Regions from separate parts of the Streptomyces castrisilvae genome, predicted to be linked through region 1. Evidence: predicted binding sites of a transcription regulator. Region 1 holds the regulator's gene; the other holds the start of a gene.
The links. Region 1 encodes HspR, which represses chaperone genes until heat shock. Its sites were predicted from a motif close to TTGAGNNNNNNNNNCTCAA; they were not measured.
Positions count from the first base shown of each region.

Region 1 (10,946 bases):
GGCGATCAGCACGAGGATGCCGACCGTCGTCATCAGGCCGATGAACTCGATGTACAGCTCGAAGGGCAGCCATTCACCGATGATCGGCAGGACCCAGTCGGCCTTGAACAGCTGCCCGTACGCCTGGAGCAGCGTCGGCGGCAGGGTCAGGAAGCCGATGGCGACGAACCAGTGCGCGAAGCCGACGATCCCCCACCGGTTCATCCGGGTGTGGCCGAGGAATTCCTTGACCAGGGTGAGGGTGCGCTGCTTCGGGTTGTCGGTGCGACTGCCGGCCGGGACCGGCTGTCCGAGCGTGACGAACCGGTAGATCTGCGCGACGGCTCGGGCGATGAGCGCAACGCCGACCACGGTCAGCACCAGCGACACGATGATCGCGGCGAGTTGCATTGGGGGCTCCTCGGGCCTGCGAGGTGGGGATCGATCCAGCGTCTACTAGCGGGTACCGCGTGTTCCAGTGGGCACGGAGGTGATCACTGGGATTACGAGTATCGCTACTACTAAGCAGTAACTTAATCAGTCTGTGCTGACACTATCCACTTATTCCGCCGTCCTGTAGCCGGGCAGGCGGTGATCTGTGTCGCTCAGGTGTGCCTTGCCGCGCCACCGCGGGGCGCGGGCCGCCCGGCGCAGGGGGGCGCGGACCGCCTCGGCCAGGATCGCCAGGTCCAGCCGCAGTCCCTGGTGCTCCGCGTAGTGCTGGTCGAGGAGCGCCGCCTCGTCCCACGGCATTCCCGAGCGGTGGCGCACCTGGGCCAGGCCGGTCAGGCCCGGTTTCAGCTCCTGCCGCCAGTGCCGCGCGCCGCCGGAGCCGTTCCGTACGTCGCCCGGGGCCAGCGGCGCCGGGCCCACGAGGGAGAGCTCACCCCGTACGACGTGGTGCAGCCGGGAGGTGACGTCCAGTTTCAGACGGCGGGTGCGCAGTGAGCGCAGGACGAAGGGGCGGCCGTGCAACCCGGTGCGCGGGGAGTGCGTCAGTACGTCTGCCGACCGGTGCCGGACGGCGAGCGCCAGGGCGGCGGCGGCCAGCAGCGGGGAGGCCAGGAGCAGCAGGGCCGAGCCGAGGAGCACGTCGAGGGTGCGTTTGGCGGTGGGGCGGGGGAGGGGCGCGGGGGTCAGGGTGCGCAGGGTCTCGCGCGCGGTCGTCAGGCGGGATGCCCGGGGCGGCTGCCAGGGGCGCGGCCCGCGGCCCCGCTGCCCTCTCCTCTGCGTACGCATCGTTCGCACCTGCCTGGTTTCGGCGGATCGGATGCCGGTTTTGCACTGCTCGCGGCATTTTGTGACAGAACGATCCCATGCGGCCATGATGGGGAGGGTTGTATGGCCCGTCGGGCGGGCAGGTGTCGCCGGTGGCGCGGGGTGTGTGCACGTAAGTTGAGTCCACTCGACTCAGGTCTGTTGACTCCAGGACGGGAGTCATGCATCCTTGAGTCAGATCCACTCAAGTAGTCATGTTGGAGGAATCGAAATGGCACGTGCGGTCGGCATCGACCTGGGCACGACTAACTCCGTCGTCAGCGTTCTCGAAGGCGGCGAGCCCACCGTCATCACCAACGCAGAGGGCGCCAGGACCACGCCGTCCGTCGTCGCCTTCGCGAAGAACGGCGAGGTGCTGGTCGGCGAGGTCGCCAAGCGCCAGGCAGTGACCAACGTCGACAGGACCATCCGCTCCGTCAAGCGCCACATGGGCACTGACTGGAAGGTCGACCTGGACGGCAAGAGCTTCAACCCGCAGCAGATGAGCGCCTTCATCCTGCAGAAGCTCAAGCGTGACGCCGAGTCGTACCTGGGCGAGAAGGTCACCGACGCGGTGATCACCGTCCCGGCGTACTTCAACGACTCCGAGCGCCAGGCGACGAAGGAGGCCGGCGAGATCGCGGGCCTGAACGTCCTGCGTATCGTCAACGAGCCGACCGCCGCCGCGCTGGCGTACGGGCTCGACAAGGACGACCAGACGATCCTCGTCTTCGACCTCGGTGGCGGCACCTTCGACGTGTCCCTCCTGGAGATCGGCGACGGCGTCGTCGAGGTGAAGGCCACCAACGGTGACAACCAGCTCGGTGGTGACGACTGGGATCAGCGCGTCGTCGACTACCTGGTGAAGCAGTTCGCCAACGGGCACGGCGTGGACCTGTCCAAGGACAAGATGGCTCTCCAGCGTCTCCGCGAGGCCGCGGAGAAGGCGAAGATCGAGCTGTCGTCCTCGACGGAGACCACGATCAACCTGCCGTACATCACGGCGTCGGCCGAGGGCCCGCTGCACCTGGACGAGAAGCTCACGCGCTCGCAGTTCCAGCAGCTCACCGCGGACCTCCTGGACCGTTGCAAGACCCCGTTCCACAACGTCATCAAGGACGCGGGCATCCAGCTCTCCGAGATCGACCACGTCGTTCTCGTCGGTGGCTCGACCCGTATGCCGGCCGTCACCGAGCTCGTCAAGGAGCTGACCGGTGGCCAGGAGGCCAACAAGAGCGTGAACCCGGACGAGGTCGTCGCCATCGGCGCCTCGCTCCAGGCCGGTGTCCTCAAGGGCGAGGTCAAGGACGTCCTGCTCCTCGACGTCACCCCGCTGTCCCTCGGTATCGAGACCAAGGGCGGCATCATGACGAAGCTCATCGAGCGCAACACCACGATCCCGACCAAGCGCTCCGAGATCTTCACGACGGCCGAGGACAACCAGCCGTCCGTGCAGATCCAGGTCTACCAGGGCGAGCGCGAGATCGCGGCGTACAACAAGAAGCTCGGGATGTTCGAGCTGACCGGTCTGCCGCCGGCGCCGCGCGGCGTCCCGCAGATCGAGGTCGCGTTCGACATCGACGCCAACGGCATCATGCACGTCGCCGCGAAGGACCTCGGCACCGGCAAGGAGCAGAAGATGACCGTCACCGGCGGCTCCTCGCTGCCGAAGGACGAGGTCAACCGGATGCGTGAGGAGGCCGAGAAGTACGCGGAGGAGGACCACGCCCGCCGCGAGGCCGCCGAGTCGCGCAACCAGGGCGAGCAGCTCGTCTACCAGACCGAGAAGTTCCTCAAGGACAACGAGGACAAGGTCCCCGGTGACGTGAAGACGGAGGTGGAGACCGCGCTCACCGAGCTGAAGGAGAAGCTCAAGGGCGAGGACACCGCCGAGATCCGCACGGCCACCGAGAAGGTCGCGGCCGTCTCCCAGAAGCTGGGCCAGGCGATGTACGCCAACGCCCAGGCCGAGGGCGGCCCGCAGGGTGACGCGCAGCCGGGTGCCGAGCAGGCGCAGGGCGACGCCCAGGACGATGTGGTCGACGCGGAGATCGTCGACGACGAGAAGGACTCCAAGGGCGGTGCGGCGTGACCGAGGAGACTCCGGGCTTCGAGGAGAAGCCCGACGTCCCCTCCGGCGCCACCCCTGACGACGCCGAGCCGAAGGCCGCCGCCCCCTCGGACGAGGAGGCCGCGGCCCCGGCCGGGGACGCGAACCAGATCACGGCACTCACCGCGCAGCTGGACCAGGCCCGCAGTGCGCTCACCGAGCGCACCGGCGACCTCCAGCGGCTCCAGGCCGAGTACCAGAACTACCGCCGCCGCGTGGAGCGGGACCGGGTCACGGTCAAGGAGATCGCTTCGGCGAACCTCCTGTCCGAGCTCCTGCCCGTGCTCGACGACGTCGGCCGGGCCCGGGAGCACGGAGAGCTCGTGGGCGGGTTCAAGTCGGTGGCCGAATCGCTGGAGACGGTCGTCGCGAAGCTCGGCCTGCAGCAGTTCGGCAAGGAGGGCGAGCCCTTCGACCCGACGATCCACGAGGCCCTGATGCACAGCTACGCGCCGGACGTCACGGAGACGACCTGCGTAGCGATCCTGCAGCCCGGGTACCGGATCGGCGAGCGCACCATCCGTCCCGCGCGGGTCGCGGTGGCCGAGCCCCAGCCGGGCGCGGCTCCCGCGGCGGCGAAGGAAGAGAAGACAGACGACGAGGAGAGCGGTGGCGGCGAGGAGGTCTGACATTCCGTCCGATCACCTGGCAGCACACCGCCCGGCCATCAGGACCTTCCGTCCGGTCGGTGCCAGGGCCTTCGGGCCCGGCGCCGGCCGGACGGGGGGCTCCCGGCCGGTCGTCCGGAAGGAGGGACGTCGATGAGTACGAAGGACTTCGTCGAGAAGGACTACTACAAGGTTCTCGGCGTCCCCAAGGACGCCACCGACGCCGAGATCAAGAAGGCGTACCGGAAGCTCGCCCGCGAGTTCCACCCGGACGCCAACAAGGGCGACGACAAGGCGGAGGAGCGCTTCAAGGAGATCTCCGAGGCGAATGACGTCCTCGGCGACACCAAGAAGCGCAAGGAGTACGACGACGCGCGCGCCCTCTTCGGCAACGGCGGCTTCCGCGCCGGGCCCGGCGGCGCCCAGGGCAACTTCAACTTCGACCTGGGGGACCTCTTCGGAGGCGCCCAGGGCGGCGGGGGCCAGGGCGGCGCCGGCGGATTCGGCGGCGGCGGCGGGCTCGGCGACGTGTTCGGCGGCCTGTTCAACCGCGGCGGCGGCACCGGTACGCGGGTGCAGCCGCGGCGCGGCCAGGACATCGAGTCCGAGGTGACGCTCAGCTTCACCGAGGCGGTCGACGGGGCCACGGTCCCGCTGCGGATGTCCAGCCAGGCCCCCTGCAAGGCGTGCTCCGGCACCGGCGACAAGAACGGCACCCCGAGGGTGTGTCCGACCTGCGTCGGCACCGGACAGGTCTCGCGCGGCAGCGGCGGCGGCTTCTCGCTGACCGACCCGTGCGTGGACTGCAAGGGCCGCGGTCTCATCGCTCAGGACCCCTGCGACATCTGCAAGGGCAGCGGCCGGGCGCGTTCCTCGCGGACCATGCAGGTGCGGATCCCGGCGGGCGTCTCCGACGGCCAGCGCATCCGGCTGCGCGGCAAGGGCGCGCCGGGCGAGCGCGGCGGCCCGGCCGGCGACCTGTACGTCGTGGTCCATGTCGACGCCCACCCGGTCTTCGGCCGCAGGGGCGACAACCTCACCGTCACGGTGCCCGTCACCTTCACGGAGGCGGCGCTCGGCGGCGAGGTGAAGGTCCCCACGCTCGGCGGGCCGCCCGTCACGCTGAAGCTTCCGGCCGGCACCCCGAATGGGCGTACGATGCGGGCCCGCGGCAAGGGCGCGGTCCGTAAGGACGGCACCCGGGGCGACCTCCTGGTCACCGTCGAGGTGACCGTGCCCACCGACCTCGGCACCGAGGCCAGGGACGCGCTGGAGGCCTACCGGAAGGCGACCGCGGGCCAGGACCCGCGGGCGGAGCTGTTCCAGGCGGCGAAGGGAGCTTGAGGTGGACGGCCGACGGCGTAATCCGTACGAACTGACCGACGAGTCCCCGGTGTACGTGATCTCGATCGCGGCCCAGCTCTCGGGCCTGCATCCGCAGACGCTGCGCCAGTACGACCGCCTCGGCCTGGTCTCCCCCGACCGTACGGCCGGACGCGGCCGGCGCTACTCGGCCCGTGACATCGAGCTGCTGCGCACCGTGCAGCAGCTGTCGCAGGACGAGGGCATCAACCTCGCCGGCATCAAGCGCATCATCGAGCTGGAGAACCAGGTCGCGGCCCTTCAGCAGCGCGTCGCCGAACTCTCGGCGGCCGTGGACGGCGCCGCGGTGGCGATGCAGCAGCGCGAGGCCCAGGTCCACGCCTCGTACCGGCGCGACCTGGTCCCGTACCAGGATGTGCAGCAGACCAGCGCGCTGGTGGTCTGGCGGCCCAAGCGGCCGAAGGACTGAGCGGCCCCGCGCGTACGCGGCCCGTCATCCCGGTGTTCCGGGCATGGCGGGCCGCGTCGTCATGTGCGGGGTCTGTGCGACGCCTGTACGGACGAGGAGGACGCCGAGGTGGGTGCGGCTGGTGGCCCCGAGGGTCCGCATGAGCTTGGCGATGTGCGCGCGGCAGGTGCGGACGCTGATGCCGAGGGTGCGGGCGACGGCCTCGTCCTGGTTTCCCTCGACGAGCAGGCGCGCGATGCTCTGCTGGACGGCGGTGACGGGTGCGCCGGGCACCGCGGTGGGCAGCGGCTCGCTGAACGGTGTGGCGCGGGCCCAGAGGACGTCGTACAGCTGCGCCAGGTAGCGGACGAGCGCGGGGTGGCGGATCTCCAGGGCGGCGCTGCGGTCGGGGGTGGCGGGCAGGTAGGCGACCTTGCGGTCGAAGATCATGAGGCGGTCGACCGCCTGCTCCACCGTGCGGACCTGGAGGAGGTCGCCGGGCAGCCGTTCCAGATACGCCTTGAGCCCCGGGCCGTAGCGCGCCGAGTGCTGGTAGATGTGGCGCAGCCGGACGTTCCGCTCGACGGTGGGCAGGGTGCTGGACAGCGCCACCCGGAGCATCTCGGGTGAGCGGGTGCTGCCGGGCTGGAGGGTGAGGATCTCGTCGTTCGCCTCCTCCAGGGCGGCGCTGATGGCCGCCTGGATGGTGGACTGCCCGGCGATGACGCTGATGGCGAGGTCCGGGGGCCGGTCGGTGAGCGCGTCGAGCGCCCCCAGCGTCCGGGCCAGGCGGCCGGCGGTCCGTACCTGCTCCAGGATGTCCCGGGCCAGGGGGTGCAGCAGCTGTGCCAGGGCCGCCGACGGCGGTACGGGGCGCAGCCACTGGCCGTCGCCGGGGTCGGGCGCGAGCAGGGCGTTGTCGGTGAGGCAGGGCACGTGGGCGGCGGCGGAGCGGGCGACGCGGCCGTGGGACAGGGCCTGGGTGTAGAGGCCGACGGCCTCGTCGCACAGTGCGTGGCCGCTGTGGCCGTGTCCGGGTGACGGGGGCATTACCGGGCGGGCTCCGCGAGATCGGAGCGGACGAGGAGGGCGCCGAGGTGGGTGCGGCTGGTGGCGCCGAGGGTCCGCATCAGCCGGGAGATGTGGGCGCGGCAGGTGCGGACGCTGATGCCGAGTTTCTCGGCGACCGCCTGGTCCGCGTACCCCTCGACGAGGAGGCGGGCGATGCTGAGCTGGACGGCGGTGGCCGGGGCTCCGGGGACCGCGGTCGGCAGGCTCTCGGTGAAGGGTGTGGCCCCGGCCCAGAGCGTCTCGTAGACGTCCGCCAGGTAGCGGACGAGGGCGGGGTGGCGGATCTCCAGGGCGGTACTGCTGTCGGGGTCGGCGGGGATGTAGGCGGTCTCGCGGTCGAAGATGAGGAGGCGGCCGACGCTCTGCTCCATCGTGCGGATCTGGAGGCGGCCGGAGGGGATCTCCGTCAGGTACTCCCTGAGCCGGGGGCTGTAGCGCGCCGGGTGCTGGTAGAGGTGTCTGAGCCGTCCTCCCGCCGCGATGACGTACTCGGCGTTCGCCAGGCCCTGCCGCATGTTGGCGGCCATGCGGTTGCCGCCGGGCTGGGCGGTCAGCACTTCCTCCCGGGCCGACCGCGAGGCGTTGCGGAGCGCCGCGCGGATCCTGTCCCGCCCTTCGAGCACGGTGATCGAGCGGCTGGGGTCGTCACCGGCCGTCGCGGCCAGCGGCATCAGCGACCGGGTCAGCGCGGTGGCCAGCCGCAGGCGCGCGTCGATCTCCCGGCTGAGGGGGTCCAGCAGCCGGGCCAGGGCCGCGGACGGTGGTACGGGGCGCAGCCACGCGGCGTCCCGCGGATCGGGCAGGAGCAGGGCGAGGCCGACGAGGCAGGGGGCCTGTCCGAGGGCGCTGCGGGCGATGCGGCCGGCGGTGAGGGCCTCCGCGTAGAGGGTGAGGCCGGGCTCGCACAGCTCCCGCTCGCCGTGGGGGTGCGGCGCCGGTCCGGTCATTTCCCGGCGCCTTCCACGATGCCGGACTGGACGAGGAGGGCGCCGAGGTGGGTGCGGCTGGTGGCGCCGAGGGTCTGCATGAGCTTGGAGATGTGGGCGCGGCAGGTGCGGACGCTGATGCCGAGCTTGCGGGCCACGATCTGGTCGGTGTTCCCCTCGGCGAGGAGGCGGGCGACGCTCAGCTGGGCGGTGGTGACCGAGGTGTGGGGCGCGGTGGCCTGCTGGAGGGGGGCCGAGAGCGGTTTGGCCTGGGCCCAGAGCACTTCGTACACCTGGATCAGGTAGCGGACGAGCGCGGGGTGGCGGATCTCCAGGGCGACGTCGCGGTCGGCGCTGGCGGGGATGAAGGCGACGGTGCGGTCGAAGACGAAGAGGCGCTCGACGGTCTGCTCGATGGTGCGGACCTGGATGTGGCCGGCCGGCACCTCTTGCAGGTACGCCTTGATGGCCGGGCTGTAGCGGGCCGGGTGCTGGTAGATGTGGCGCAGCGTCACCCCCCGGTCGGCCATGGCCTGGGCGCGGCCCAGCGCCTTCTTGAGCTGGTCGACGGGCCGGCTGCCGCTGGGCTGGAGGGTCAGGACCTCCGTCCGCGCGCCGTCCGTGGCGTTCTGGATGGCCGCGTCGATCAGCGGGATGCCTTCGAGGACGGTGATGGCGAGGTTGGGGTCGGTGCTGGCGACGGAGGCCAGGGGGGCCAGGGAGTCGGCCAGGGCTGCGGAGAGCCTGATGCGCTCGTGGATCTCCCGGGTGACGGGTTGCAGCAGGTGGGCGAGGGCCGCGGCGGGCGGCACCGGGCGCATCCAGTCGTTGTCCTGCGGGTCGGGGTGGACGAGCGCCAACTCGGTGAGGCAGGGAGCGGGTTCCAGCGCGGTCCGGGGTATGCGTCCCGCGCTGAGCGCCTCGGTGTAGATCCTGACCGCCGCTGCGCACAGTTCGAGGTCTCCGTGCGGGTGGTGCGCTATGTCCTCGTCCTTGCCCATTCGTGACCCCCCACTTTTGGCAGTGCAGCAAGATGAAGGTGGTGGAAGCGTAATCCCCGGGGCAGTGTGGACGTGCCGGGGGAGCCGGGAACTTCCCCGGCTGATCCAGGGCGTGGCCACGCTTCTCCCCCGTTGGGTGGCCGTGCCTTGCCGGCCCGGGGGGTGGGGATCTTTGGGGTCCGGCCCGGTCAGGAGTCCTGTTCCAGGATTCCTGACCGGGCGATCAAGTAGCCGAGCTGGGCTCGGCTGTTGCTGCCGAGCGCGGCGGCGAGTTTGGCGACGTGCGCCCGGCAGGTGCGGACGTTCATACCGAGGCGGCGGGCGATCGAGTCGTCCACATGGCCCTCGATGAGGAGCTGGGCGATGGAGTACTGGACTCCGCTGATGCCCAGTGGGATCGGCTCGTACTTGATCTCCTCGCGCAGCGGAGCGGCCCGGTTCCAGAGTTGCTCGAACACGTTGGCCAGGTACTCGACGAGTCCGGGATGGCGCAGTTCCAGGGCGACCTGACGGTCGTCCTGGGCGGGGATGAAGGCCACCGTCCGGTCGAACACGATCAGGCGCTCGACGAGTTCCTCGAGTGTGCGGATCTCCACGTTGCTGTCGGCCATGCGTTCCGCGTACGCGAGTGTGCTGGGACTGTGCCGCACGGTGTGCTGGTAGAGGGTGCGCATCCGGACGCCTCGCTGGACGACGGAGAGGCCGCGGTCCAGCGACTTGCTCAGGCGGTCCTCGATGCGGCCGCCGCCCGGCTGGACGGTGAGGACCTCGGTACGGCACTCCGCCGTGGCCTGGTCGAGCGCGGCGTTGATGCGGTTGACACCCTCCAGCACGGTGATCGCGTGGGTGACCGGAGGGCCCTGTGTGCTGATGTCCATGAATGGCTCGAACGATTCGGTCAGCTGAACCGAATGCTTGCGGCGTTCCAGGATCTCCCGCTCCAGCGGATGGAGGTGCTGAGCCAGGGCAACCGAAGGGGGGACTGGTCGGAGCCATGCCGCGTCGTCCGGATCGGGGTGCAGGAGGGCGAAATCTATGAGGCAGGGTGCCGCTTCGATGTCGGCCCGCGCTATACGCCCCAGACGCAACGCACTGGCGTAAAGACGCGCCCCGGCCTGGCAAAGTTCGGTGATCCCATGAGGATGTGCCGGATTGGTGCTTTTTGTGGCCATATCTTCACCCCCCAGGTTCCTGAACATACAGGAACATGATGCATCTCCTCAGTGGTGCTTGCGTGCCCCTGTAAGACATCGTCTTTGGTGCGGGGGAGAAGAATCCACAAGTGAGGACGAAGCCGACTATGTATAAGCGAATGCTTCGCTCGGCGCTTGCCGCCTCGTTCGTTGCGGCCCTGGGTATAGGGCTGTTGGGCGGCAGCGGCTTTGGGCAGGGCGGCGATGGGGCTGTCGCTGCCGGGGACATCGGCTGGACCGCGCCGCCCGCCAAGTCGGACATCGGGTGGACCGCTTCGCCTGCCGGGTCGGACATCGGCTGGACCGTTTCGCCTGCCGGGTCGGACATCGGCTGGACCGTTTCGCCCACCGGTTCGGACATCGGCTGGACCACTGCGCCGGCCGGTTCCACCGCAGTCGCATGACCACCCCACCGGACGACCGGACCTTCCGGCGCGAGATGGCGACCGCCTACCGGTCAGGGTGGCATTTCATCGATCTCGTCACGGCGCTGCCCCGCCGTGGTGACTCGTTGATGGTCACTCTGTTCGGCGACCCGGTCGTCGTCGCCCGGGAGGACGACGGCGAGGTCCGGGCCTACCGATGCCTGCGCAAGCCGCGGGGTGCGCCGCAGCCGGTGCGCTGCGCCATCCGGTACGACATGATTTTTGTGAACCTCGCACAGCGTGACCACCAGCTGTTCGAACCCGAAGCCATTTCCGCCACCCCCCGCAGTGCCTGAGCGATCCCCCGTCGTTCCACGTCGCTCAGTCACTCCCCCACACAGCGGCGCCACCGTGACCTGAACACGGTGGCGCCGTTGTGCTGTGTCCGGACGCGCTCAGCCGCGGCCGAGCGCCCGGTCGAGGGTGATCTCGATGACGACCCGGTCGGGGTTGGGCGAGGGCACCCGGTCGTAGCGTTCGGTGTGACGGCGTACCGCCTCCGCGACCCGCTCCGGGTCGGTGCTGATCCGGGCCACGCCCTCCAGAGTCGCCCAGCGGCGGCGGTGCACCTGGCACGCCGCGACGCGGGCGCCGTCCGGGCCGGC
Region 1 covers NZ_CP120997.1:3,583,696-3,594,641, reverse strand. Annotated here, with positions in the region: gene P8A18_RS15450 ((Fe-S)-binding protein) at 1-390, opposite strand, end outside; gene P8A18_RS15445 (sugar transferase) at 541-1,218, opposite strand; gene dnaK (molecular chaperone DnaK) at 1,469-3,328, shown strand; gene grpE (nucleotide exchange factor GrpE) at 3,325-3,975, shown strand; gene dnaJ (molecular chaperone DnaJ) at 4,108-5,298, shown strand; gene P8A18_RS15425 (heat shock protein transcriptional repressor HspR) at 5,300-5,746, shown strand; gene P8A18_RS15420 (helix-turn-helix transcriptional regulator) at 5,771-6,775, opposite strand; gene P8A18_RS15415 (helix-turn-helix domain-containing protein) at 6,775-7,743, opposite strand; gene P8A18_RS15410 (LuxR C-terminal-related transcriptional regulator) at 7,740-8,723, opposite strand; gene P8A18_RS15405 (helix-turn-helix transcriptional regulator) at 8,912-9,922, opposite strand; gene P8A18_RS15400 (5'-nucleotidase) at 10,024-10,320, shown strand; gene P8A18_RS15395 (Rieske (2Fe-2S) protein) at 10,317-10,637, shown strand; gene P8A18_RS15390 (pyridoxamine 5'-phosphate oxidase family protein) at 10,737-10,946, opposite strand, start outside.

Region 2 (10,946 bases), 1.8 Mb from region 1:
GGCCTCGTCGCGTTCACGCCCCCGGCCGGCCCGGCACTTCAGGAGACACCCCCGCTATACATCCGGTGTATACGCCACATGTATAGTCGCCGCTCCAGGTCGCACACCAGTGCGGCCGTTCGCGCGAGGGAGTGGCGAGCCGTGCCCAGTAGGACGAAGTCGATCGGTACAGGGTTGGCCGTCGCCCTTGTGACAGCGCTCACTCTGACGTTGAGCGGCTGCTCGATGGAGACCACGGCGCCCGGCTCCGCGCGCGCCGACGCCGGCTCGGACGCCAAGGGCTCGTTCGGCCCGGTGGACTGCCGCAAGGCCAAGTGCATAGCCCTGACCTTCGACGCGGGCCCCGCCGAGGACACCCCTCATCTGCTGGACATCCTCAAGGAGAAGAAGGTCCACGCGACCTTCTTCCTGCTGGGCAAGAACCACGTCAAGAAGCACCCCGAGACCGTCCGCCGCATCGAGGCCGAGGGCCACGAGGTCGCCAACCACACCTGGTCGCACGAGATCCTCACGGACAAGAAGCCCGCCGAGATACGGGCCGAGCTGGAGAAGACGCAGGACGCGATCGAGGCGATCACCGGCAAGAAGCCGCGGCTGATGCGCCCGCCGCAGGGCCGCACCGACGACACCGTCTCCGGGATCAGCAAGGACCTCGGTCTCTCCCAGATCCTGTGGAGCGCCACCGCCAAGGACTACTCGACGAACGACTCCGCGCTGATCAAGAAGCGGATACTCGACCAGGCGAGCAAGGACGGCATCATCCTGCTGCACGACATCTACAAGGGCACCGTGCCCGCCGTGCCCGGCATCATCGACGCGCTGAAGAAGCAGGGCTACACCTTTGTGACGGTGCCCCAGCTGATGGCGCCCGCCGAGCCCGTCCCGGGCACGATCTACCGCCCGTAGTCCCGCGGCCCGTACCCGGAACGGCCGGGGTTTCGCCTCGCGTACGCGAAACGGCCCGCCTCCCCCGCGAGGGGAGGGCGGGCCGCCCGTACCGGCCGTGTCCGTGCTGCCACGCCCGTCACGCCGTGGCACCTACGCCGCGGCCGGAACCCTCAGCTCCGCCGAGGCCGGGGCGAGGGCGATCTCCAGCACCTGGCGGACGTCGGTGACCGGGTGGACCTCCAGGGTCTCCAGCACCTCGGCCGGGACGTCGTCCAGGTCGGCCTCGTTCCGCTTGGGGATCACCACGGTGGTGATGCCCGCGCGGTGCGCGGCCAGCAGCTTCTGCTTCAGCCCGCCGATCGGCAGCACCCGCCCGGTCAGCGAGACCTCACCGGTCATCGCCACGTCCGTGCGGACCAGCCGGCCGGAGAGCAGCGAGGCCAGCGCGGTCGTCATGGTGATGCCCGCGCTCGGGCCGTCCTTGGGGACCGCGCCCGCCGGGAAGTGGATGTGCGCCCCGCGGTCCTTGAGGTCCGCGACCGGCAGCTCCAGTTCCGCGCCGTGCGACCGCAGGAAGCTCAGCGCGATCTGCGCGGACTCCTTCATGACGTCGCCGAGCTGACCGGTGAGGGTCAGTCCGGACGCCCCGGTCTCCGGATCGGCGAGCGACGCCTCCACGAACAGGACGTCACCACCGGCCCCGGTCACCGCGAGCCCGGTCGCCACACCCGGCACCGCGGTGCGGCGCTCGGCCGGGTCCTGGGCGGACTCGGGGACGTGGTGCGGGCGCCCGATCAGACCGCGCAGGTCGTCCTCGGTCACCGTGAACGGCAGCTCGCGGTCGCCCAGTTCGTGCTGGGCCGCGACCTTCCGCAGCAGCCGGGCGACGGACCGCTCCAGGTTCCGCACACCGGCCTCCCGGGTGTACTCGCCGGCCAGCTTGCGCAGCGCCGACTCGTCGAGAGCGACCTCGTCCTTCGCCAGACCGGCCCGCTCCAGCTGGCGCGGGAGCAGGTGGTCACGGGCGATGACGACCTTCTCGTCCTCGGTGTAGCCGTCGAACCTGACCAGCTCCATCCGGTCGAGCAGCGCCTCCGGGATGGCCTCCAGGACGTTGGCGGTGGCCAGGAAGACGACATCGCTGAGGTCGAGCTCGACCTCCAGGTAGTGGTCGCGGAAGGTGTGGTTCTGCGCGGGGTCGAGCACTTCGAGGAGGGCCGCGGCCGGGTCGCCCCGGAAGTCGGAGCCGACCTTGTCGATCTCGTCCAGCAGGACGACCGGGTTCATCGAACCGGCCTCCTTGATGGCCCGGACAATGCGTCCGGGCAGCGCCCCCACGTACGTACGCCGGTGGCCGCGGATCTCCGCCTCGTCCCGGACACCGCCGAGCGCGACGCGGACGAACTTGCGGCCCATGGCGTGCGCAACGGACTCCCCGAGCGAGGTCTTGCCGACGCCGGGCGGGCCGACGAGGGCCAGCACGGCGCCGCCGCGCCGCCCGCCGACCACACCCAGCCCCCGGTCGGCACGGCGCTTGCGCACCGCGAGGTACTCGGTGATGCGCTCCTTCACGTCCTGGAGTCCGGCGTGCTCGGCGTCCAGGACCTCCTGGGCGCCCCTGATGTCGTAGGCGTCCTCGGTGCGCTCGGTCCAGGGCAGTTCGAGGACGGTGTCGAGCCAGGTCCTGATCCAGGAGCCCTCGGGGCTCTGGTCGGAGGACCGCTCCAGCTTGTCGACCTCCTTGAGCGCGGCCTCGCGGACGTGCTCGGGCAGGTCGGCGGCCTCGACGCGGGCCCGGTAGTCGTCGGACTCGTCCTCCGGGTCGCCGTTGAGCTGGGAGAGCTCCTTGCGTACGGCGTCGAGCTGGCGCCGCAGCAGGAATTCGCGCTGCTGCTTGTCGACGCCCTCCTGGACGTCCTTGGCGATGGACTCGGCGACATCCTGCTCGGCGAGGTGTTCACCGAGCCACTGGATGGCGAGCCTCAGCCGGGCGACCGGGTCGGTGGTCTCCAGCAGCCGGACCTTCTGGGCGGTGGTGAGGAAGGGTGAGTACCCGGAGTTGTCGGCGAGCGCGGAGACGTCCTCGATCTGCTGGACCCGGTCCACGACCTGCCAGGCGCCGCGCTTCTTCAGCCAGCTGGTGGCGAGCGCCTTGTACTCCTTGACCAGGTCGGCGGCGGCCCCGGGCAGGGGGTCGGGGACGGAGGCGTCGGCCCGGACCCCTTCCACCCACAGCGCGGCGCCCGGCCCGCTGGTGCCCGCGCCGACCCTGATCCGGTCGCGGCCCCGGATGAGGGCGCCCGGATCGCCGTCGGAGAGCCGTCCGACCTGCTCGACGATCCCGAGGACACCGATGCCGGTGTAGGTCCCGTCGATGCGCGGGACGAGCAGCACCTCGGGCTTGCCCCCGTCCTCCCGGGCCGCGGCCTGCGCGGCCTCCACGGCGGCGCGCACCTCGGTGTCGGACAGGTCGAGAGGCACCACCATCCCCGGCAGCACGACCTCGTCGTCGAGCGGCAGCACGGGCAGGGTGAGCGGTGTGACGGCATTGGACTCAGTAGCCATGATCTCCCCTTCGGCAGTCAAGTTGAGCTATGAAGACTCAATGCTTGTGAGCCCCTCAATGTTCCCCCCGGCGTGTTCGCTCTGAGCGATCAGGGGTAACACCGGCCGCGCCGCCTCCCGTGCAACACCGGGAGGCCGTCGCCGATTTCCGGCACCACGCACTCGCCCCGCCCCCGGAATCGGTGAGGCGGTGCCCGCCGCCGTGGTGTCCCGGGGCGCCGCCCGGGCGATCAGCACGGACGCCGACGTCACCACGCCCGCCGCGGCCGTGGAGTTCGTGGCGCCGCCCGGCTCCGGCAACCCATTGGCCCCCGCCCCGCCCGGCGCGACAGGATGACCGTGACACCGGCCCACGCCCACCGGAGACCAGCGCCATGCCCCACACGTTCGGCCCCGACACCGACGCCCCCGTCACCCTGGACCGCCGCGAGGGTCCGTACGGGGAGGTCGTCCTGCGCAGGCGGGGCGAGGACTTCGAGATCATCGCCAACGGATGCTTCCTCATGGACACCTCCGACGGACGCTCCGAGCGCCTGCTGATCGACGCCGCGCTCGCCGCGCTCCCGGCCGGCCGCACAGGCCCCGCCGTCCTCATCGGCGGGCTCGGTGTCGGGTTCTCGCTCGCCCGCGCGGCCGCCGAGCCGCGCTGGGGCAGGATCGCGGTCGCCGAGCGGGAGCAGGCGATCGTGGACTGGCACCTGGCCGGGCCGCTGGCCGGGATCTCGGGGCCCGCGCTCGCCGATCCCCGTACCGAGGTGCTGACGACCGACCTCGTCGCGTACCTGCGCACGACTACGGACCGTTACGACGCCTTGTGTCTGGACATCGACAACGGGCCGGACTGGACCGTCACCGAGGACAACGGGAACCTCTACTCCCCCGCCGGTCTCGCGGACTGCCACGCGCGGCTCACGCCGGGCGGCGTGCTCGCGGTGTGGTCCGCACAACCTTCCGCCGCCTTCGAGCAGGCCCTACGGAATGCCGGGTTCCAAGGGGTAAGGACGGAAGAAGTAGGCGTTGCCCGAGGTGTTCCGGACGTGGTCCATCTCGCCATTCGCGCACTCTGACATCCCCCCGGCGGGTATTACGGCCCCCCGGGCGCCCGGGGCCCGAGCCCGACGAGCGCGGCACTCCGCGTTTCACGTACACCCGTTCCGTCCGCACAGACTTGCACCCTGCGTAGCCGGAAGCCCTCCGCTGCCTCTACGCTGCTGACCGGTAGCGGGATCACCCACGAAATTCACGAGCGAAAACCGTTCGTCCGGGGGAATGGCCTCCGTGAGAACGGGCAGGGGCGGGGCGATGGAACAGACACACACCACCCACAACGGTGTCGCGGCCACCCCGGGCGCGCAGCGCCGCGTGCTGGTGGTCGAGGACGACGCCACGATCGTCGATGCCATTTCCGCCCGGCTGCGGGCGGAGGGCTTCCTGGTGCAGACCGCTCTCGACGGCCCGGCGGCCGTGGACGCGGCCGAGGCCTGGCAGCCGGATCTGATGGTGCTCGACATCATGCTTCCCGGCTTCGACGGCCTGGAGGTCTGCCGCCGGGTGCAGGCCCAGCGGCCGGTGCCGGTGCTGATGCTGACCGCCAGGGACGACGAGACCGACATGCTCGTCGGGCTCGGGGTCGGCGCCGACGACTACATGACCAAGCCGTTCTCCATGCGTGAGCTGGCCGCGCGGGTCCACGTCCTGCTGCGCAGGGTGGAGCGGGCGGCGCTGGCCGCCGTGACACCGCGCAGCGGGATACTCCGCCTCGGCGAGCTGGAGATCGACCACGCGCAGCGCCGGGTGCGGGTCCGGGCCGACGACGTCCACCTGACACCGACCGAGTTCGACCTGCTGGTGTGCCTGGCGAACACCCCGCGCGCGGTGCTCTCCCGGGAGCAGCTGCTGGCCGAGGTCTGGGACTGGGCGGACGCCTCGGGCACCCGGACCGTCGACAGCCACATCAAGGCGCTGCGCCGGAAGATCGGCGCGGAGCGCATCCGTACCGTGCACGGCGTCGGCTACGCGCTGGAGACCCCGGCGCCATGACCGCGCCCGGACCGGGACTGCGGCCGTTCTCCATCAAGGCCAAGCTGGGCACCCTGGTCGTGGTGTCGGTCTTCATCACGACGGGGCTGCTCATGGTCGCCCTGCGTACGCGGACCGAGCTGCGGTTCATCACGGTGTTCTCGGTCATCGCGACCCTGCTCATCACCCAGTTCGTGGCGCACGGTCTGACCGCGCCGCTGGACGAGATGCGTGCCGTGGCCCGCTCCATCTCGCACGGCGACTACACGCGCAGGGTGAACGGCGCGGGCCGGCGCGACGAACTGGGCGACCTGGCCCAGACGATCAACCTGATGGCCGACGACCTGGCGGCGGTGGACCGGCACCGCAAGGAGCTGGTGGCGAATGTCTCGCACGAGCTGCGCACCCCCATCGCGGCGCTGAGAGCCGTCCTGGAGAACGTCGTGGACGGGGTCTCGTCCGCCGATCCGGAGACGATGCGCACGGCGCTCAAACAGACGGAGCGCCTCGGCCGGCTGGTGGAGACGCTGCTGGACCTGTCCCGGCTGGACAACGGCGTGGTCACGCTGAGGACCGGCCGCTTCGAGGTGTGGCCGTATCTGTCGGGGGTGCTGAAGGAGGCGAACCTCGCCGCCGCGCACCGCCGGCTGTCCTCGGGTTCCGGGAACCACTCGCGCACCGACGTCCATCTGCACCTGGACGTCTCGCCGCCCGAGCTGACCGCGCACGCGGACGCGGAGCGGCTGCACCAGGTGGTGGCCAACCTGATCGACAACGCGGTCAAGCACAGCCCGCCGCACGGCCGGGTCACGGTGCTCGCCCGGCGCGGTCCGCAGCCGGAGTCCCTGCTCCTGGAGGTGGCGGACGAGGGCCCCGGCATCCCGGAGCCCGAGCGCCATCGCGTCTTCGAGCGTTTCAACCGGGGCGAGGTGGCCTCCCCGCACGGTCCGGGCAGCGACGGCGGTACGGGTCTGGGGCTCGCGATCGCCCGCTGGGCCGTGGATCTGCACGGCGGCCGTATCGGGGTGGCCGAATCTGCTCGCGGCTGCCGCATCCGCGTCACTCTTCCGGGGATACCTCAACAACGAGGTTGACGTAGGGTTCGAACCGGAAGGGCACGTTCTGCGTGTTCTGTTCAGGGGGTACGGTCCAAGGGGCCGTAGTTGCGGCCTCGCGTACCCGGAGTGAAGCGGAACCATGCTTGTTTCCCGCCATTTCCTGCGCCGAAACCCGACTTTCGATGTGACTTGCACGACGAAGACCGGCCCGGCCTGCAGGGAACGGCCGGGGAGGCGTAGCCTTGATTCCCGCTGTCCATCACCTTGTGAAGCGGAAGAGGGCGGTTGCCGCCGTGTCGTCTCAGTCCCCCAGTAACTCGAGCATCTCGACCGACCAGGCCGGCCCGGGTACCAACCCGGCCGCGGCTTTCGGCGCCAATGAGTGGCTCGTCGACGAGATCTACCAGCAGTACCTCCAGGACCCCAATTCGGTCGATCGCGCCTGGTGGGACTTCTTCGCCGACTACAAGCCGGGCAAGACCGGCACGGCGGACAAGCCCGTTCCCGGCGCCGCAGCCGCGGGGGCTGCAGCGCCCGCGGCCCCGGCCGCCGCCACCAACAACACCGCACCGGCAGCGCCGGCGCAGCCCGCGGCCCAGGCACCGGCGGCTCCCGCCGCGCCGGCCGCTCCCGCCGCGCCCAAGGCTCCGGCTCCGGCCGCACCCGCCCCGGCAAAGGCCGCACCGGCTCCGGCCGCGAAGGCCCCCGCCGCCAAGGCCGCGGCCCCGGCCGCCAAGGCGGACGCGGACACGGAGGCTCCGGCCGGTCCGGAGTACGTGACGCTGCGCGGCCCGTCCGCCGCGGTCGCGAAGAACATGAACGCCTCGCTGGAGCTGCCGACGGCCACGTCCGTGCGCGCCGTCCCGGTGAAGCTGCTCTTCGACAACCGCATCGTCATCAACAACCACCTCAAGCGCGCCCGGGGCGGGAAGATCTCCTTCACGCACCTCATCGGGTACGCGATGGTGCAGGCCCTCAAGGCCATGCCGGCGATGAACCACTCCTTCGCGGTGAAGGACGGCAAGCCGACCCTGGTCAAGCCGGAGCACGTCAACCTCGGCCTGGCCATCGACCTGGTGAAGCCGAACGGCGACCGCCAGCTGGTCGTCGCGGCCATCAAGAAGGCCGAGACGCTCAACTTCTTCGAGTTCTGGCAGGCCTACGAGGACATCGTCCGCCGCGCCCGCAACGGCAAGCTCGGCATGGACGACTTCACCGGCGTCACCGCCTCGCTGACCAACCCCGGCGGCATCGGCACCGTCCACTCGGTGCCCCGCCTGATGCCCGGACAGGGCCTCATCATGGGCGTCGGCGCGATGGACTACCCGGCCGAGTTCCAGGGCACCTCGCAGGACACCCTGAACAAGCTGGGCATCTCCAAGGTCATGACCCTGACCTCCACGTACGACCACCGGGTCATCCAGGGCGCCGCCTCCGGCGAGTTCCTGCGCATCCTCTCCCAGCTGCTGCTCGGCGAGAACGAGTTCTACGACGAGATCTTCAAGGCGCTGCGCATCCCCTACGAGCCGGTCCGCTGGCTCAAGGACATCGACGCCTCGCACGACGACGACGTCACCAAGGCCGCGCGGGTCTTCGAGCTGATCCACTCCTACCGGGTCCGCGGCCACGTCATGGCCGACACCGACCCGCTGGAGTACCACCAGCGCAAGCACCCCGACCTGGACATCACCGAGCACGGCCTCACCCTGTGGGACCTTGAGCGGGACTTCGCGGTCGGTGGGTTCGCCGGCAAGTCGTTGATGAAGCTCCGCGACATCCTCGGCGTGCTCCGCGAGTCGTACTGCCGCACCACCGGCATCGAGTTCATGCACATCCAGGACCCGAAGCAGCGCAAGTGGCTCCAGGACCGGGTGGAGCGCCCGCGCCCCAAGCCCGAGCGCGAGGAGCAGCTGCGCATCCTGCGCCGGCTCAACGCCGCCGAGGCGTTCGAGACGTTCCTGCAGACCAAGTACGTCGGCCAGAAGCGGTTCTCGCTGGAGGGCGGCGAGTCCGTCATCCCGCTGCTCGACGCGGTCATCGACTCCGCCGCCGAGGCCCGCCTCGACGAGGTCGTCATCGGCATGGCCCACCGCGGCCGGCTCAACGTGCTCGCCAACATCGTGGGCAAGTCGTACGCCCAGATCTTCCGCGAGTTCGAGGGCAATCTCGACCCGCGCTCGATGCACGGCTCCGGCGACGTGAAGTACCACCTGGGCGCCGAGGGCACCTTCACCGGTCTGGACGGCGAGCAGATCAAGGTCTCGCTGGCCGCCAACCCCTCGCACCTGGAGGCGGTCGACCCGGTCCTGGAGGGCATCGCCCGCGCCAAGCAGGACATCATCAACAAGGGCGGCACGGACTTCACCGTCCTGCCCGTCGCCCTCCACGGCGACGCGGCCTTCGCGGGCCAGGGCGTCGTCGCCGAGACGCTCAACATGTCGCAGCTGCGCGGCTACCGCACCGGCGGCACCGTGCACGTGGTGATCAACAACCAGGTCGGCTTCACCGCCGCCCCGGAGTCCTCGCGCTCCTCGATGTACGCCACCGACGTGGCGCGCATGATCGAGGCGCCGATCATCCACGTCAACGGCGACGACCCCGAGGCCGTCGTCCGGGTCGCCCGTCTCGCCTTCGAGTTCCGCCAGGCGTTCAACAAGGACGTCGTGATCGACCTCATCTGCTACCGCCGCCGCGGTCACAACGAGGGCGACAACCCGGAGTTCACCAACCCGCAGATGTACACGCTGATCGACAAGAAGCGCTCGGTGCGCAAGCTCTACACCGAGTCCCTCATCGGTCGCGGCGACATCACCCTGGAAGAGGCGGAGCAGGCGCTCCAGGACTTCCAGGGCCAGCTGGAGAAGGTCTTCGCCGAGGTCCGCGAGGCCACCTCGCAGCCGGCGCAGCCGCATGTCTCCGACCCGCAGGCCGAGTTCCCGGTGGCCGTGTCGACCGCGGTCTCCGCCGAGGTCGTCAAGCGGATCGCCGAGTCCCAGGTCAACATCCCCGAGTCGATCACCGTGCACCCGCGTCTGATGCCGCAGATGCAGCGCCGCGCCGCCTCGGTGGAGAACGGCACGATCGACTGGGGCATGGGCGAGACCCTGGCCATCGGTTCGCTGCTGATGGAGGGCACCCCGGTCCGGCTCGCCGGCCAGGACACCCGCCGCGGCACGTTCGGCCAGCGCCACGCGGTCCTCGTCGACCAGGTGACCGGCGAGGACTACACCCCGCTGCTCTACCTCTCCGACGAGCAGGCCCGTTACAACGTCTACGACTCGCTCCTCAGCGAGTACGCGGCGATGGGCTTCGAGTACGGCTACTCGCTGGCCCGCCCGGAGTCGCTGGTCATCTGGGAGGCCCAGTTCGGTGACTTCGTCAACGGCGCGCAGACCGTCGTGGACGAGTTCATCTCCTCGGCCGAGCAGAAGTGGGGCCAGACCTCCGGCGTCACGCTGCTCCTGCCGCACGGCTACGAGGGCCAGGGCCCGGACCACTCGTCCGCCCGCCCCGAGCGCTTCCTCCAGATGTGCGCGCAGGACAACATGACGGTCGCGATGCCGACCCTGCCGTCGAACTACTTCCACCTCCTGCGGTGGCAGGTGCACAACCCGCACCACAAGCCGCTGATCGTCTTCACCCCGAAGTCGATGCTCCGCCTCAAGGCGGCCGCGTCGAAGGTGGAGGAGTTCACCACCGGCGGCTTCCGCCCGGTCATCGGTGACGAGTCGGTCAAGGCCGAGGCCGTCCGCAAGGTCGTCTTCGTCTCCGGCAAGCTCTACTACGACCTGGACGCCGAGCGCGAGAAGCGCGGTGACACGGAGACGGCGATCATCCGTCTGGAGCGCCTGTACCCGCTGCCGGGTGCGGAGATCCAGGCCGAGATCGCCAAGTACCCGAACGCCGAGAAGTACCTCTGGGCCCAGGAGGAGCCGGCGAACCAGGGTGCGTGGCCGTTCATCGCGCTCAACCTGATCGACCACCTGGACCTGGCGGTCGGCGCCGACGTCCCGCACGGTGAGCGCCTGCGCCGCATCTCGCGCCCGCGCGGCTCGTCCCCGGCGGTCGGCTCGGCCAAGCGCCACCAGGCCGAGCAGGCCCAGCTGGTCGCGGAGGTCTTCGAGGCCTGACCGGCAGCGCACACACCGAAGGGGCCTGCCCCGCGATTCTCTCGCGGGGCAGGCCCCTTCGGTGTGTGTCTCAGATGACGAGCGGCTCGAAGGACCAGAACCCGGGCCCGGTATCCGCCGACGCCGCCGTGAGCGCCTGCCGGCAGGCCGCTGCCAGCGGGTGGCGGGGCCCCAGCACGGCATCGGCCCGCGCGCTGTTCTCCCGCCCCAGCAGCGGCACGTCCGGCAGCCCTTCGGTCCGGGCCCGAACCAGGACCGTGTTCAGCGCGCACCCGATGGTCCAGGG
Region 2 covers NZ_CP120997.1:5,418,859-5,429,804, reverse strand. Annotated here, with positions in the region: gene P8A18_RS23760 (polysaccharide deacetylase family protein) at 226-906, shown strand; gene lon (endopeptidase La) at 1,039-3,453, opposite strand; gene P8A18_RS23750 (hypothetical protein) at 3,644-3,790, shown strand; gene P8A18_RS23745 (spermidine synthase family protein) at 3,828-4,520, shown strand; gene P8A18_RS23740 (response regulator transcription factor) at 4,756-5,493, shown strand; gene P8A18_RS23735 (HAMP domain-containing sensor histidine kinase) at 5,490-6,566, shown strand; gene P8A18_RS23730 (multifunctional oxoglutarate decarboxylase/oxoglutarate dehydrogenase thiamine pyrophosphate-binding subunit/dihydrolipoyllysine-residue succinyltransferase subunit) at 6,824-10,660, shown strand; gene fxsT (FxSxx-COOH system tetratricopeptide repeat protein) at 10,731-10,946, opposite strand, start outside.
Region 2: a site for HspR is predicted at 3,476-3,494, ahead of lon (endopeptidase La). Genes of this name have one in related genera too.